4 regions of the Heyndrickxia sp. FSL W8-0496 genome follow, and region 4 is predicted to be linked to each of the others. Evidence: riboswitches for the same ligand, from Rfam matches in the RefSeq annotation. Region 4 holds a riboswitch; each other region holds the start of a gene.

Region 1 (4,202 bases), 2.7 Mb from region 4:
TTCCATTAATATAAATACTTCCACTTGTTGGTTCTATTAAACGGTTAATCATTTTCATCGTCGTTGTTTTCCCACAACCACTTGGACCGATAAAAACGATAAATTCTCCTGATTTAAATTCAAGATTTAAATCATCTACCGCTTTTTTTCCTCCCTTATATATCTTTGTAACATGATCAAATTTTAACAAATCGATACACCTCCGTAATTTTACCAATGAAACAGTTGGAACAATTAACCATTTGGTATACTATGCAATTTTTTTCGTATATGTCACTATTTAAGTATAACGTAAAGTTTGTAAAATAAAAAGTTTATAGATTGCATATATTGCATCAATTTTACATTAATATAAATAGATTAAAACTATCATCCTCTCATTTCTTACTATTTCTCCTTATTGCTTTCATTTCCTCATTCAGAAAAGATTTTATTTTTCATTGGATATATGATACATTGACTTTGTATATGAGGTAATTAAAGGAGCAAACTACCTATGGAAGAAAAGCACTTGCGAGTCATTGATCAAGCTAAGGAACAATATATTGAAAAAATTGCTGATAATATGAAGACGTATGGAGTTTCCCCTACAGTCGGTCGTATTCTTGGTATTATTTATATGAATAGAAAACCAATGACATTAGATGAGCTATCCACTGCAACTGGAATGAGTAAAACAAGAATGAGTCAGGTTGTTAGAGAGATGCTAGATATTAATATTGCTGAAAAAGTTTTTGAAAAAGGGGTTCGTAAAGATATTTATGATGTAGAAACAGATTATTACGAAACCTTTATTTCAATTTTCACATCAAATTGGAGAAAAACGATTAACCGCAATAAAATTTTTGAAAAAAAATTAACACGTGAGCTGCTGATGTTAAAAGATAATGAAGAATTATCACAGGAAGCAGAAGATCAAATCAATGAATTATTAAAGGAAATGAAAATTTGGTCGGATTATTATCAATGGCTTACTCGTTTAGTTGACTTTTTTGAAAGTGGTGAAATATTCGAGCATGTGCCGAAAACCACTGAATGGAGAGGAAAATAATTAACATAAAAGCTCCGTGGTAATATACCCTTTTTATATTGAAATAAAACATAGAAAATATTTCAAGCAGTAGTTTTCATGTAAAAATCTACTGCTTTTTATTAAGCTTTTTTACTAAGTTAAATAAATATAAACGTTATAAAATTTTTCACTCTCATTATTTCCTTTCATCCTATAAAAGAAGGTGACCAATTGACTGGAATTATATTATTTGATGGAGTATGTAATTTTTGCAATGGAAGCGTACAATTTATAATAAAAAGGGACCAAAATAAATATTTTAAATTTGCTTCCCTTCAAAGCGAAGTTGGGGCGAAATTATTAACGGAGTATGGAGTAAACAGCTCACTTGACAGCTTTGTACTTATTGAGGATGGCAAATTATACACAAAATCGGAAGCGGCATTACGTGTTTGCCGAAGTCTTAATGGATTATGGAAATGGGGATATGCTTTTCGAATCATCCCACATCCAATAAGAAATTGGATATACGATATGATCGCGAAAAATCGTTATCGGTGGTTTGGTAAAAGGGATAGCTGTATGATCCCATCTAAGGAAGATCAGGAAAGATTCTTAGTATAGTAACCTATCAGTATGAAAAAATAAAATGGGGTCGTCTTATAAATGTAAAGAACGACTCCATTTTTATACAATCATTTAAGGCTGCTTTTTGAGTAATAACTCTTTTTCCCAATCAGCTTCCAGCATCACTTTTGGCACTGGTGTCGGTTTTCCGTTTTCATCAAGTGCTACCATTGTTAAGGTGGATGTAGTTGTTAATCGTTTTTCTTCCTCCTCTAAATTCTCACACTCGACCTTTACATAAACCTTCATTGATGTCCTCCCAGTTGAAAGGACAAATGCCTCCAAAGTCAAAATGTCGCCAACTTTTGCAGAGGAAACAAAATGAACAGCATCGATTGACGCAGTTACTACCACTTTTCGAGAGTGCTTCATTGCTGAAATAGCAGCAATTTCATCAATATACGATAAGATGGTTCCTCCAAAAATAGTTTCCATATGGTTCGTATCTGGAGGTAATACAAGTTTAGTTTGATAGGTCCTTGATACATTTACAGAAATTGTTTTCTCCATCATTTCTCCACTTTCATGTATATTTACCACTATGAAGTACAGGAGAGAAGAAATTAAAATAAAAGGTACTGACCATTTTTCTTAAGACATACCCCTAACATAAAATAGATGTTTTACCTATCTTAAATGGTAAATCACATATTGTTAGCCAGTCCTAAAAATAAAATACGCTGATAGCAGAACAGACCAAATCATTAATTGTCTATTAATCTACCAATGTACGAATCTTCCCAACTCCCGAGGAAAATAAGTCGCTATAAATATGGCAGGTCTCCTGACTCGTGTATCATTCTACTTTAAGTCCTTCCCATCCAAAATTGGACAGTGGTTATCCTTATTTCGTCAACACTTACAGTTGCGGGTACAGTTCTGGAATTTCACCAGATTCCCTTTTCATTTTTGGCAAACACCATATTTATCGGCAAATATTTCACTATAGTAGTATAGAATTATCATAATATATTATGAATTGACTTACAATTTATAATTTTAAAGATTAAGTTGAAAAATATTGAACGATTTGTTCTCTTTCTGTTGCTTAATCAAATTTTATACTTTCCAGTTCAGGAATCGTTTGCAACATTTTTAATATTTCAGTCTCCTTTTTCTTCAACTTCTTTGATTTTAATTGTAAATCCACGACAAAAAGTGGATGATTATCAACCGACGTTACTTTTACCTGGTACGATTTCACATCTAAATGATTTTCGGATAAAATAATGAGTGCCGCAGAAATCGCTTCATTTGTTCGAACATGAATCGTTAATTTATGGAACTTCGGAAAAACTGGTTGAAATAATCTACTTAAAATTTCTAAAGCAATTAATACTAAGAGCGTTCCAAAAATACTTACAATATACATGCCTGCACCTATCGCTAATCCAATTCCAGCTGTTGACCAAAGTCCAGCTGCAGTTGTTAACCCATGAACGGATTGACGTTGTATAAGAATGGTACCTGCACCTAAGAAACCAACTCCACTGATGACTCCTGCCGCAATTCGGCTTGGGTCTAATTCAATTGTTCCACTATTTACAACATCAAAAAATGCATATTTTGAAACGATCATTGCTAATGCACTTCCGACGGCCACAAGGAAATGGGTACGTAATCCTGCTTCTTTATAACGCTTTTCTCTTTCAAATCCGACAAGTGCTCCCAATATCCCCGCAATTACAAGTCTTGCAATTAATTCAAGCTCTATCATTATATATAACCCCTTTCCCCATTAATGTATGGCTTTGATGATTATGCTATTACAAATCTAACATACATCCATTTTTCCTTTCTAAAGGTTTGATTAGGTTTCATTCTCACTAGCAAAGCTAAGTCACACCATTAAGTTAAACATTATTTCTATTTATATATGTTTTATTAGTTTATCCTACTTAAAAAATAAAAAAACGAGTGTATAAAAATATACACTCGATCTAAGTTGCAGCTCTTTAAATAGAAATCCTGCCTTTAATTTATAACTTATGCGATGAAAGTTGCAATTTTCTTTTGGCAATCGTTCCTAAACGCACAGATAATCCTATTGCAATAATTGTAAAGACTATAATCATTACTATTACACCAATCCAACCAAAATCACTATAGAACATACCTCCCACCGTACCACCTATACTTGAACCTATATAGTAAAAAAATAAATAAAGTGAAGAGGCTTGTGCTTTATCATGTGTCGATAATTTGCCAACCCAGCCACTTGCAATGGAGTGTCCTGCAAAAAATCCAAAGGTAAAAACGGCTATTCCAATAATTTTTAACCAAAGATTTGTATTTAACGTGATACATGCTCCAATTAACAAAATTAATAAAGATAATTGCAATATCTTTCGTCTACCATGCTGATCAGCAAGCATTCCCATCCATGTCGAACTAAACGTTCCAACAATATATACAATAAAAATAAAACCGACGATTGTCTGACTTAATGAATACGGAGGAGCAATTAATTGAAAGCCAATATAATTATAAAGTGATACAAAGCTTCCCATTAATAGAAATCCAGTCCCAAATAAATAGATTAATCCTGGCTCATTAAATTGAC
Region 2 (4,202 bases), 2.0 Mb from region 4:
TTCAATATAAATATTGTTAAGAAAACGTTCATATTTTAGTATTTATCTATAAGTTGTTAAAATAACAATTTATGTATAATTAAGGTAAACAGATCAAGGAGGTTTGGAAAATGACATTACGAATAAGTAATCAAAGTTGGGTTTGGTTCGTTCTTTTAGCTACCTTGATATTGCTTGCGAATTTTTCACTATATAGGGTCGAATTCGCACAACCAATTACACCCATGATCACTATTAGTTCCTTTTTAGACTTTATTGTTACAATTCCCATACTAGCATATTTCCTTATTATTAGAAGACGCCTCTCCATTAAATATCTCTTTGCATTTATAGGTGCTGGGTATGTTGCTGCATGGCTTATTATTCCCGCAACTTATTTTCAAACATTATCCGCTGCAAAATACATTTTATTTGCTGTAGAAGGCGCTTTCATTATTTTTGAATTGGTTTTAATAGCATTATTATTAAAAAGACTACCTTTAGTTATAGACACATTTAAATCAGAAAAAGAGCGGATTCCTTTTTTTAAGGATCGATTAGAAAATTCCTTACTCACCCATTTTAAGCCTTCAAAATTTCTATATATTCTTATCTCAGAAATCTCCGTTTTTTATTATAGTTTGTTTGCATGGAAAAAAAGACCCAGTCATATACACTTCAAGGCATTTTCATACCATCAAAAGACAAGTACGATCGCATTAAATATCATGATCATACATGCTCTAATTATTGAATCTATAGGCTTTCACTTTTTATTACATCAGTGGAGTCCAATCATAGCAATAATCGCTCTTGTGATTAATATATACGGTTTATTCATGTTGCTTGCCGAAATACAAGCAGTTAGATTATGCCCTTATTTGTTATCGGATCAAAACCTTATTCTGCAAACAGGGATCATGAAGAAAATAGATATTCCTTTAAAACTTATTCTTTCCGTCAATGAGTACACTCGTTCCACTCCTCTTTCCAAGCAGGAACTAGCTTCTATTTTTGATGCAGCTCCTTCTGACTTTATCAAGGAAAAGCCACAAATAGAAATAATTTTAAAGGACACAATTCAGGCATCTTACTTATATGGGATGACAAAAAAAGTAAATACTGTTCATTTACGTGTTGATGATCCTCAATTATTTTTAAGCACATTAATGAACAAAATAGAATCATAGTATTATCAGGTTCCTATTTTAATTTGAGTATTTAATAGATATATATTGTCATGAAAGCATCGAATATGCTATGATAAAACACAATATATAGTTGTATATTATATTTTCGAAACTAAATATTGAATTATTTCAAGAGAAGGTGTCCATTTACTGGACTTAATAGGGAATCCGGTTTGACTCCGGAACTGTCCCCGCAACTGTATTTGTGAACGAACAAGACTAACCACTGTATCTAAATTGATATGGGAAGGTTCTTAAGTAGGCTGCACATAAGTCAGGAGACCTGCCTTTTCTTGAAAGTTTCAAATTTCTTCGGGGATTGAGAAGATGAAACGATAGTGAGAGTTTTTTTAGCTTTTATTTTTTTACATCTTTTCCTATCGTTTGATCCGCTCAAATTACTTGTGACGGATCTTTTTTTATGGCTTTTTTTAGACAAGTTTATTAAAAGTCACATTATCTATTGGAGGGAAAAAAATGACTCTATTAACAAAGGGTGCTGAAATGACGGAATGGATGAATCACATATTACAAATATTAGATGGTTCTGATACAAAAAACGATGATCTAAAATCGATCTTGTTGTTTGGTAAAAATTTATTTGAGCATAAACCATGGCTATCCGAGGATGAATGGGTAAATCAAATCATTCTAGAATGTTTGTCAAACATAAACGCAGAAAATCCTAATTGGACATATCATGCATCTAAACTATTTATGGAACATCTATATTACAAAGCTTCACAAACACGTGAATACTTATTCCAAAATAAATATGGAAACTTATTTGAATTAATTGTTCGTCTTACAAAAGATGGTATATATTCAAGAGAATTATTAAATAAGTATACAAAGGATCACATTCATTTGTTTGAATCCTTTATTGATCCGACAAAGGATGAACTTTTTACATATATTGGTATACGCACGTTAGCTGATAGATATTTGGCAACCGACCACAAAAAAAGAGTGTTTGAGTTACCGCAAGAACGTTGGATGATTATTTCGATGCATTTAATGCAAAATGAACCTATTGAGAATCGTATTCAGTTGGTCAAAGACGCCTACTGGGCATTAAGTAATCTTTACATGACTGTCGCTACACCTACACTATCTAATGCAGGAAAAAATTACGGGCAATTATCGAGCTGTTTTATCGATACTGTTGATGATAGTTTACAAGCCATCTTTGATAGTCATACTGATATTGCTAATCTATCAAAAAATGGAGGAGGTATTGGTGTTTATTTAGGAAAAATTCGCAGTCGTGGCAGTGCGATTAAAGGATTTAGTGGTGCTTCCTCTGGAGTACTTCCTTGGATGAAGCAATTAAATAATATTGCAGTGAGTGTGGATCAATTAGGGCAAAGAAAAGGAGCTATTTGTGTTTACTTAGATGTATGGCATAAGGATATTACTTCCTTTCTAGATTCTAAATTAAATAATGGGGACGAACGATTACGTACACATGATCTCTTTCATGGTGTTTGTCTTCCAGATTTATTTATGGAACAAGTAGAGGCTCGTGAAAATTGGTATTTGTTTGATCCACATGAGGTAAGACAAACTCTAGGTTTTTCTCTAGAGGATTATTATGATGAACAAAAAGGCAAAGGAAGCTTTAGAGAGAAGTACTGGGAATGCGTTAACCACCCTTCCCTGACGAAAACGAGTATACCTGCGATTGAATTGATGAAGAGAATCATGAAAAGCCAACTTGAATCAGGTGGTCCCTTCATGTTTTATCGTGATGAAGTGAATCGAAAAAATCCAAATAAGCATCAAGGTATGATCTATTCTAGTAATTTATGTACAGAAATTATGCAAAATCAAAGCCCAACAACGATGATTAGCCAATACACTGAGGATGGGAAAATCATGATTGAAAAACAGCCTGGAGATTTTGTTGTATGTAACTTATCATCAATTCATTTAGCTAAGGCAGTGAAAGATGATGTTCTTGAAAAACTTATCCCAATTCAAGTTCGGATGCTAGATAATGTCATTGATTTAAATACAATCCCTGTCCTACAAGCACAATTAACGAACAAAAAATATCGTGCAATAGGATTAGGAACATTTGGTTGGCATCATTTACTAGCTTTAGAGAAAATTTCGTGGGAAAGTGAAGAGGCAATTGAATATGCAGATAAACTATATGAAAAAATTGCCTTTTTAACGATTAAAGCTAGCATGTTATTAGCACAAGAAAAGGGCGCATATGAGCTGTTCCACGGATCGGATTGGGAAACTGGTTCTTATTTTAATTCCAGAGGATATTTTAACACTGAAAGCTCCCATCCCTGGTTACGATTATTCCAAGATATCCAAAAATTCGGGATAAGAAATGGCTACCTAATGGCAGTTGCTCCTAACTCATCAACATCATTAATAGCAGGAAGCTCTGCAAGCATTGATCCAATTTTTCAAAAGTTTTATTCAGAAGAAAAAAAGGATTATAAAATCCCTGTAACCGCTCCGGATCTAAATGCAGAGACAACTTGGTATTATAAATCTGCCTATTTCATTGATCAGCATTGGAGTATCCGGCAAAATGAAGCCAGACAAAGACATATTGATCAATCCATATCATTTAATCTTTATGTTCAAAATACCGTTCAGGCGAAGGAGCTATTAGATTTACATCTTCATGCTTGGAAAGCTGGTTTAAAAACTAGCTATTATTTACGCTCTACCTCTACAACATTAGAAGATTGTGATTCTTGTTCAAGTTAAGAAAGGAGAAAAATGAATGTCTAATAATCTACAAACACGCAAGATCATTGATAATACAGCACCAAACCGATCAACATCAATCATTAATGGAAGATGCTCCAATATACTTAATTGGGATGATGTCCGCTTTTCTTGGGCCTATCCTAAATATAAGAAAATGCTAGGAAATTTTTGGACACCGTTTGAAATAAATATGTCCCAAGATATAAAACAGTTCCCAACTTTATCAAAAGATGAGCAGGATGCCTTCTTAAAAATCATTGGTTTATTAGCTTTATTAGATAGTATTCAAACCGA
Region 3 (4,202 bases), 4.1 Mb from region 4:
ATCGTAATAAATGAACCAATTATGCTCATTAATGGCAATGTAAGTATTCCGATGAATGGTATAGATAAATGAAAGAATAATGTTGCAACTGCTCCAACAGAGGCTCCAGACGACACCCCTAAAGTATATGGGTCTGCTAAAGGATTTCGAAGCAACCCTTGAAATGCCGCACCTGCAATCGATAATGAAGCACCAACTAGCCCTGCCAATATTACACGAGGCAGTCGAATATCTAAAACAATATTCGTATTCATCGCATCTATTTTATCACTTAATGGAAAGTGGAAAATAGCGGCTCCGATGATTTGGATGATATCCTTCATTGGCACCGTTACCGAACCAATGGAAATACCTATTAAAATAGAAAAACTTAAAAAAACCACTCCAAATAGATAAGGAAAATAATTATTCTTCCGTAGATACCGAATAGTCATTGGCTTCTGCAGTCTCTTTCAACTCCTTTTAGTACATTTGAAAAAGGACTGTCTAAAAAGGAGACAGACCCCCTGTGCCTTTAGACAGCCCCTATTTCTATCAATCAATTTTCTTCTGTTTTGTTCTCTTTTCTTTTGCCGTCACGAAAAACCTTGGCACTTCGAATATATTCTACATCTTTTTTTCCTGATCGGTGATTAATTACTCTTGCAAGAGCAAAAAAATAATCCGACAAACGATTCAAATACATTTGAGCGAGTGGAGGAACAATTTCTTCAGCTTTTGAGAAACTAACAACTAGACGCTCAGCACGTCTTGTAACTGTTCTTGCTATATGAATAGAAGCAGCCGCTTTTGTCCCACCAGGTAAAATAAAGCGTTCCAATTCAGGTGTACTGGCGATATACTCATCAATCTTCTCTTCAAGATAATCGATCATGTCTTGTTGAAGCTTGTAAGGGCGTTTAGCTGATTTTGTCGCTAGATCCCCTCCACAATCAAATAATTCATGTTGAATTTTTTCAAGATCATCAAGTACGTCAGAAAAAAGATCGGGATCCAATTCAGCCATCGCTTGTCCAACAAAACAATTCACTTCATCCACTGTTCCATAAGCTTGTACCCTTAAATCATCTTTATCTACTCTACCACCGATGATACTTGTTTGCCCCTTGTCACCTGTTCTCGTATAGATTCTCACAATATTTCCTCCTCACTCTTATCTTCACTTATTTAAATGTATCGGGATATATCGCCTTTGCCATTTCCTCTAAACCTTCCACAAGACGTGGACCTGGTCTTGACACTTTGTCAGAATCGACACTATATACCCGTTTATTTTTAATAGCGGATACTTCTTCCCACCCTTTACGGCTATAGGCTTGTTCTACTGCGTCCTTTACATAATAACCATATGTTATGATCATTACATCCGGATTTGCTTTTACTGCTGCTTCTTCCGAATATTTCGGCCATCCTTCTTCAGCAGCTGCAATATTTTTGGCGCCAAGCATTTCTAGCATTTCATTCATGAAGGTACCTGAACCTGCTGTATAAATATCTGGTGGAGCAGAGATTTCCATCCATACATTTGGTTGCTCTTCCTTAGAAATTCCTGCCGCCTTTTCTTTAATTTCTTCAACTTTTGCTTTCATTCCATCGACAATTTCATCCGCTTTTTCCTTTGTTCCAGTTGCTGCACCAATCATTTCAATCGTTTTATACGTATCTGCAAATGAACTTGCATTATTGACAGCAATAACCTTAATTCCTGAATCCTCTAATTGCTTTAATCCATCCTTAGAATTATGAGCCTGGGAAGCATCAGCTAAAACAATATCAGGTTTTAAAGAAATTATTTTTTCAACATTGAATTCTTGTCCACCAACTTTTTCCTTTGACTGCACCTGTTCGGGATAATTGTCAAAATCCGAGACACCAACAATTTCTTTATCTAACCCAAGGGCAAAGGCTGTTTCTGTATTACTTGGAAGAAGGGAAACAATTTTCTCTGGCTTCTTATCAATAGTGATTTTTTTATCGGTTCCATCCGTAATTGTTACGGGAAAAGCTTGGTCTTGTTGCTTAGTCTCCTGCTTATTATCACTAACTTTCTTTTCACTATCCTGCTGTGTACCACATGCAGCCAAAATAAAAATTAGTAAAAAAATAGGTATAAATCTTAATAGCTTTTTCATTTGTAAACTCCTTTTTACATTTAAAATAGTCATAAAGATGGCCATTTTCACAAAGATTATTACATATTTTAAAAATTGAATATTTTCTTCCTTTATCCTCCATAATTAATGTAGAAGGAAGAAAAAATACATTCGTTCATATCTTTTATGAAAAAGACCTAAAAAAAACATCTCTAACCAAAGAGATGTCATATGTAAAACGGTATAATAGCAAATCATGCACGCTAAAAAACGTTTCGTCAACACCCCCCTATCCTCGTAGGCAAACTGGTGCACTCAAAAAACAGGCAGGTCTCCTGGCTCATGATCATTGCTCCCTGTACCTTCCCTTATCCTTTAATGGATAAAGTGGATATTACAGTTTGCTCCCATTTACAGTGGCGGGACCGCGTTGGAATTACACCAAACTTCCCTTTTAAACCTTCACATAGAAAGTACCTGTTTTCGTTGCAATATATTAAATTTTCAACCATTAACAATTATACAGGAAAGACATATGGATGACTATCCTGAAAAATTTTATGCTTATAAATGATTTACAGAACTACCAAACTCCCAGCACATCTAACATGACAACAAAAATTAAAACGGGTGCAACAAAACGTATGAGGAAATACCAAGCTTCGAACAGTCCTCTTTTAAGACCGCTCCCTTGTTTTAATTCCTCGTAAAGAACGGATTTCTTCACTTTAAGTGGTACAAAAATAGCGATAAGAAGGGCTCCAAGCGGCATTAAAATATTACTAACGGTATAATCCATTAAATCGAAAAATGTTTTACCAAAAAGAGTAACATCACCTAACGCTCCGTATGAAAGGGCAGATGGAATACCAAAAATAAAGATGGCAATTCCGATGATCCATGACCATTTTTTACGTCCTTTTATATCCTTTTTAGTGATCACAGACACAATAATTTCAAGCATAGAAAAAGCTGATGTTAATGCCGCAAAAAGGAATAAAATTAAAAATGCTATAAAGAAAAGCATTCCAAGCGGTAACTGGCTGAAGACTGTTGGAAGTACATTAAATAACAGTACAGGTCCTGCCCCCGGCTCCAATCCTAAAGCAAATACTGCTGGAAAGATTGCTAAACCAGCTAAAAGTACAATGACTAAATTCATTCCTACAATAGAAAAAGCTGAACGGGGTAAGCTTTGATTTTTCGGTAAATACGAACTATACGTCACCATTACTGAAACACCTACACTTAACGTAAAGAATGATTGCCCCATGGCTTCCAAGATCGTTTTTGAAGTTAATTTTGAAAAGTCCGGTTGCAGTAAAAAGGATATACCAGCCATTGCACCATCTAAGGTAATTGAACGAATAACTAATAATATAAATAGTATAAATAATGCTGGCATCATAATCTTACTTGCTTGTTCAATCCCTTTTTGAACCCCTCTTGCAACAACAACAATCGTCATTAGAATAAATAATAATTGCACGATTAAACTAATAATTGGATCAGAAATTGTGTCCCCAAATACTTGTGTATATTGATCAGAGGAAAGACCGTTTAACTGACCGGTAATCGCCTTGTATAAATAAATAATAATCCAACCACCAATGACACTATAGAAAGAAAGTAAAATAAAACACGCAATCATACCTAAAATCCCTATCCAGTGCCATTTCGCTTTTGGTGCTATTTTTCGATACGAATCCACTGCATTTTCTTGTGTTAATCTACCAATGGAGAATTCCGCTAAAAGCAATGGAAGTCCTAGTAATAATGTAAATAGAATAAAAATTAGAAAGAAAGCTCCTCCCCCATTTTGACCTGCGATATAAGGGAATTTCCAAATTGCTCCTAAACCTATTGCTGACCCTGCTGCAGCTAATATAAAGCCAAGTTTTGATGACCACTGTTCTTGCTGACTCACACTCATTCTCCTCTCAGATGTAAACAACTATGTTTCCTATATTCTCGTTTTTAGTTGTCATTAAGGGGTTAGACCCCTTAATAGACAGCTACGCTTTTGCTTTAAGCAAGTTTGTTTTTAAACCCCTTTAATTCATCCATAAATGAATGGAATTGTGGAATGTCCATTTGCTGGGCGGAATC
Region 4 (4,202 bases):
GTAGCGGTCTTCAGCTGATAATTATTTGTTAAAACCATACTTAAATAGCAACAATGTTTTAGAAAAGAGTCTATCTTTTTTTAAAATTATTCTTCCTGCAAAATCGAAATTTGTTAAACAAGGAGGTAAAGCCGAGAAATATATTAGATAGATTCGGTTTTGGCTCACTACTATTCTCTATGTCGATCGGATATCTTTATAATGTTTTTTCATGAATAATGAAAGTATTATACTGATAATAGCTAAAGATAAAAGCTGGAGTGATCAACACTCCAGCTTTAGTCTCATTTAAAATATTCTGGGTACGCCATTTTTGCAACTAATTCAACCGCTTCAGCAATTCTTGGACCTGGGCGTGACATGATATCCGAGTCTAATTGGTATACTCTGTCCTTTTTAATCGCCTCTATGGTTTCCCATCCTTTACGAGCTTTGATTTCTGCTACAGGGCCTTCGATATAATCGACAGTTGTTGCAATGATTTCAGGATTCTGCTTGATGACTGTCTCTTCTGAAACCTTGATCCAACCTTCTTGATTCCCAAAGATATTTTCTACACCAGCTGTTTGGAGGATTTTTTGTTGGAATGTGTTTCTGCCTGTTGAATAAATATCAGGAGATGGGCTTATTTCAAAATATACGCGTTTTGGTTTTTCGATATTTTTTAATTTATTTTCGATATCATTTATATGAGTGCGAATATTGGTAATAAGTTCTTCCCCTTTTTCTTTCACACCCATTACTTCTGAAATTTGTTGGATATCACCATAAACATCCTCAAAGGAAGAAGCAGATTGTATGACAAATACAGGAATACCTGCATCTTCAATTGGTTTTAAGGCATTTTCATCTCCGATTGTATAAGCAATGACAATATCTGGTTTTAGTGCAATAATTTTTTCTGTATTAATGGTAACAGAGTCCGATACACGTTCAATTTTACTTGCTTGCTCTGGATAATTATCATATTCCGTTGCGCCAATTACTTTATCTCCAGCTCCAAGTGCAAAAAGAATTTCAGTATTACTAGGCTGCAATGAAATAACCGTTTCAGGAGCTTTTTTGAAGGAAATTTCCTTGCCAGTATCATCCTTCACGGTATACGCTTTTACTTGTTCAGGTGTATCCTCTTTTTTAGGTTCATTGCTGCTCTGATTGGATTGGCAGCCTGCTAAGAAAATGATCAACATTATAGCTGTTAGCCAATGAAACAAATGATATTTCTTCAAGTTATTTCCCTACTTTCTTTTTTATCGGTCTTGTTGGATAAGATTTACTGACAAATTGGATTTCTTCAACACCTTTATCCTTGTTTACATAGACCGCCATGTAAAAAAGGACATTAGCTAGTAGATTCGTATAATTGAATAAGATATCCGGAACCTCTCTTTCAAGACTTACCTTATGTAAAGCACGAACGGACTTTTTTGCCTCACTTCTACATACATGTAGAGCACATGCAGCAGCCGTCCCTTGTGGAAGTACAAACCGATCAATGCGACCATCTGTTTCCGCAACATAGAAATCATACATGCTGCTTAGACGAATTAAATCATCCTCGCTAATGGCAAGCTTTCCGCGTACAGATCCATTTAGATGATAGGCCATTGGAAGCAAGTACATTAAATCTTCATAAACAATAGGAATATCCTTTGTTAAGGAAGCAGCTTGTCCAATACGCGTTGTTAATGAATCTGTTCTAATTTCGAAATCAACGGTTGAAGCGGATTCGCGCATAAAGGGATAGCATAAATAACGTAAGTCTTTTTTTACCATGTCTTTTTCTCCTAATCTTAAATATTTTAAATGTTTACCTCATAACACTTCAGAAAAAATTCGTCTGGTTTCGATCTATATCGTTTCATAACGAGGAGATCAATATATTTGTAAAATTGAACACAAAAAAACCGTCCAGATAGAATTTGGCCGGCGGGAAAATGATCCTTTATTAAACGATATGAAGAACCAATCGAGCTGCCATAAAATCTCTTATCTTCCGAAGAGCATGTTACGTTCAAGAATAGGCAGGTCTCCTGGCTTGTGCGTCATTTTACTTTAAGAACCTTCCCGTTTTCGATGTTTCAAACAGTGGTTTACTTCTTATTTCATCGGCACTTACAGTTGCGGAAACAGCTTCGGTATCACACCGAATTCCCTATTAATGCTAATAAATTAGCAACCTATTCTCTGCAGGTATTCACTTACTTCCAGTGTACAATGAAGAGATTGAATAATGAAGCATTTTTTTAAACTCTGAATAGGTTGACATTTTCTTTTCGTAAATATATAATCTTCTACAATCAAAATATGGAAATCAATGACCGGAAGGAAATGATAAGTCCTTGATTATAGAGAGCGTTTGGTTGGTGGAAAAACGCATCAAGGTTATCATGGTGACATCCGTAAGTGCTGAAAGAAATGCTTAAAGGCAGAGTAGAATCAGACGGTACCACTCGTTATGTGGCATGAGAGGCTGATAAAAAGGCAATCTGGGTGGTACCACGGAATACATTCGTCCCTATGTTTATATAGGGGCGAATTTTTTTATTTGATTCTTTATTAATGAAAAGGAGGAAGTCAAAATGATTCGAATAGTAACGACAGAAACGCCTTATAAGGTTGGGGAAACGGTAAAATTATCGGGTTGGGTTCATAAACAACGTTATTTATCAAAAGTTACCTTCCTGTTACTTCGTGATAGAGGTGGAATTATTCAATGTATTTTGGAGAAAGAATGGTTAAATTTCCGAGTAGAAAACGAATCGATTGTTGAGATAATCGGGGACGTTGTTGAATCAAAGAAACAAAAATTAGGCGTAGAAATACATGTGAGAAACATTAGAGTGATCAATAAATGTCAGAAGGCGATCCCGTTAGAAATCAATCAATCGGAATTGAAAGCAGGAATGGATCATCTTCTTAACTACCGTACCTTATCTTTAAGACATGAAAAAAATCAAGCCATTTTTAAAATTCAAAGTGTATTATCACAGTCATTTGGCGATTTTTTTACATCACATGGATTTACACGTATTTTTACACCAAAAATTGTCTCTCAGGGTGCAGAAGGAGGAGCAAATGTATTTAGCCTAAATTATTTTGGGAAAAACGCCCATTTAGCACAATCACCTCAATTTTATAAACAAATGATGGTAGCAAGTGGTTTCGAACGTGTTTTTGAAATTGGGCAGGTATTTCGAGCAGAAGCACATCATTCATCAAGACATTTAAATGAATATGTTTCTCTTGATGTTGAAATAGGATTTATTGACGATGTAAAAGAAATTATGGAATGGGAAACAGATGTACTTAAATATATGATCTCACGTGTAAATGACCATTGTAAACGGGAGTTAGAAATTCTTGATGTTAAACTTCCGTTAATAACTGAGATTCCAGGCTTAACTCTTTATGAAGCACAGGAAATACTAAGTAGTCAATATCAAAAAGCATCTCCTGAAGGGGACCTAGATTCCGAAGGAGAACGATTAATAGGTGAATACGTAAGAGAAAAATATAATAGTGAATTTGTCTTTATTACCAATTATCCATGTGAAACACGTCCAATGTACACGATGCCTAGTAATGATTCAGGATTAACAGAATCCTATGATTTATTGTACAAAGGCTTAGAAATTACTTCTGGTGGGCTTCGTATCCATGATTATGAAATGCTGTTACAGTCATTCTCAGGTAAAGGATTAAATCCAAATGATTTTGCCTCATATATTGAAATGTTTAAATATGGTGTACCTCCACATGGTGGATTCGCCATTGGACTAGAGAGATTGACAGCAAATATGACAGGAGTAGGAAATATTAGGGGGGCGACAGCATTTCCTAGGGATCTTGAGAGACTTATACCTTAGAGCAAAATCAATGGTCTTAATAACAGTGTAAGGGAGGGGGAAATATATAAGGACGAGGATTCTCCCAAGGTTGGTTGCCAGAAATGGCAGCCTTTTTTATTTGAATAATGGGGGTAAACTTGAAAATTTGTTGAGTTAATCTCACCGTTAGAGTGCTTACACATTATTAAATGTTTTGTTGACTTTCTGTATACATTTGTATACAATAGGAATATAAAATGTATACAGATGTATACAGGAAGGAGAGTTTTTATGAGAAATGAAGGATATAGAGGTCGTGGCAAAGATAGACATCACCATGGTGAGGGGCATAAGCGAAAAGAGAAACATGTT

Evidence for each region. A riboswitch is a leader RNA that binds a small molecule or an ion and turns the genes downstream of it on or off. The one in region 4 is predicted to bind cobalamin.
Region 1: linked by a shared signal. The riboswitch ahead of NST63_RS14900 (acyl-CoA thioesterase) and the one ahead of NST63_RS01430 (hypothetical protein) in region 4 are both predicted to bind cobalamin.
Region 2: linked by a shared signal. The riboswitch ahead of NST63_RS11275 (ribonucleoside-diphosphate reductase subunit alpha) and the one ahead of NST63_RS01430 (hypothetical protein) in region 4 are both predicted to bind cobalamin.
Region 3: linked by a shared signal. The riboswitch ahead of NST63_RS21925 (ABC transporter substrate-binding protein) and the one ahead of NST63_RS01430 (hypothetical protein) in region 4 are both predicted to bind cobalamin.

The regions. Positions count from the first base shown of each region.
Region 1 covers NZ_JBBOXX010000001.1:2,933,970-2,938,171, forward strand. The annotation lists gene NST63_RS14885 (betaine/proline/choline family ABC transporter ATP-binding protein) at 1-190, opposite strand, end outside; gene NST63_RS14890 (GbsR/MarR family transcriptional regulator) at 497-1,051, shown strand; gene NST63_RS14895 (thiol-disulfide oxidoreductase DCC family protein) at 1,244-1,636, shown strand; gene NST63_RS14900 (acyl-CoA thioesterase) at 1,712-2,149, opposite strand; cobalamin riboswitch at 2,397-2,578, opposite strand; gene NST63_RS14905 (MgtC/SapB family protein) at 2,688-3,359, opposite strand; gene NST63_RS14910 (MFS transporter) at 3,619-4,202, opposite strand, start outside.
Region 2 covers NZ_JBBOXX010000001.1:2,225,980-2,230,181, reverse strand. The annotation lists gene NST63_RS11280 (hypothetical protein) at 111-1,169, shown strand; cobalamin riboswitch at 1,290-1,474, shown strand; gene NST63_RS11275 (ribonucleoside-diphosphate reductase subunit alpha) at 1,647-3,905, shown strand; gene NST63_RS11270 (ribonucleotide-diphosphate reductase subunit beta) at 3,922-4,202, shown strand, end outside.
Region 3 covers NZ_JBBOXX010000001.1:4,311,764-4,315,965, forward strand. The annotation lists gene NST63_RS21915 (FecCD family ABC transporter permease) at 1-434, opposite strand, end outside; gene NST63_RS21920 (cob(I)yrinic acid a,c-diamide adenosyltransferase) at 539-1,135, opposite strand; gene NST63_RS21925 (ABC transporter substrate-binding protein) at 1,164-2,132, opposite strand; cobalamin riboswitch at 2,402-2,589, opposite strand; gene NST63_RS21930 (sodium-dependent transporter) at 2,677-4,026, opposite strand; gene NST63_RS21935 (bifunctional 3-deoxy-7-phosphoheptulonate synthase/chorismate mutase) at 4,122-4,202, opposite strand, start outside.
Region 4 covers NZ_JBBOXX010000001.1:242,671-246,872, forward strand. The annotation lists gene NST63_RS01425 (ABC transporter substrate-binding protein) at 285-1,229, opposite strand; gene NST63_RS01430 (hypothetical protein) at 1,231-1,776, opposite strand; cobalamin riboswitch at 2,007-2,199, opposite strand; T-box leader at 2,309-2,523, shown strand; gene aspS (aspartate--tRNA(Asn) ligase) at 2,583-3,869, shown strand; gene NST63_RS01440 (hypothetical protein) at 4,122-4,202, shown strand, end outside.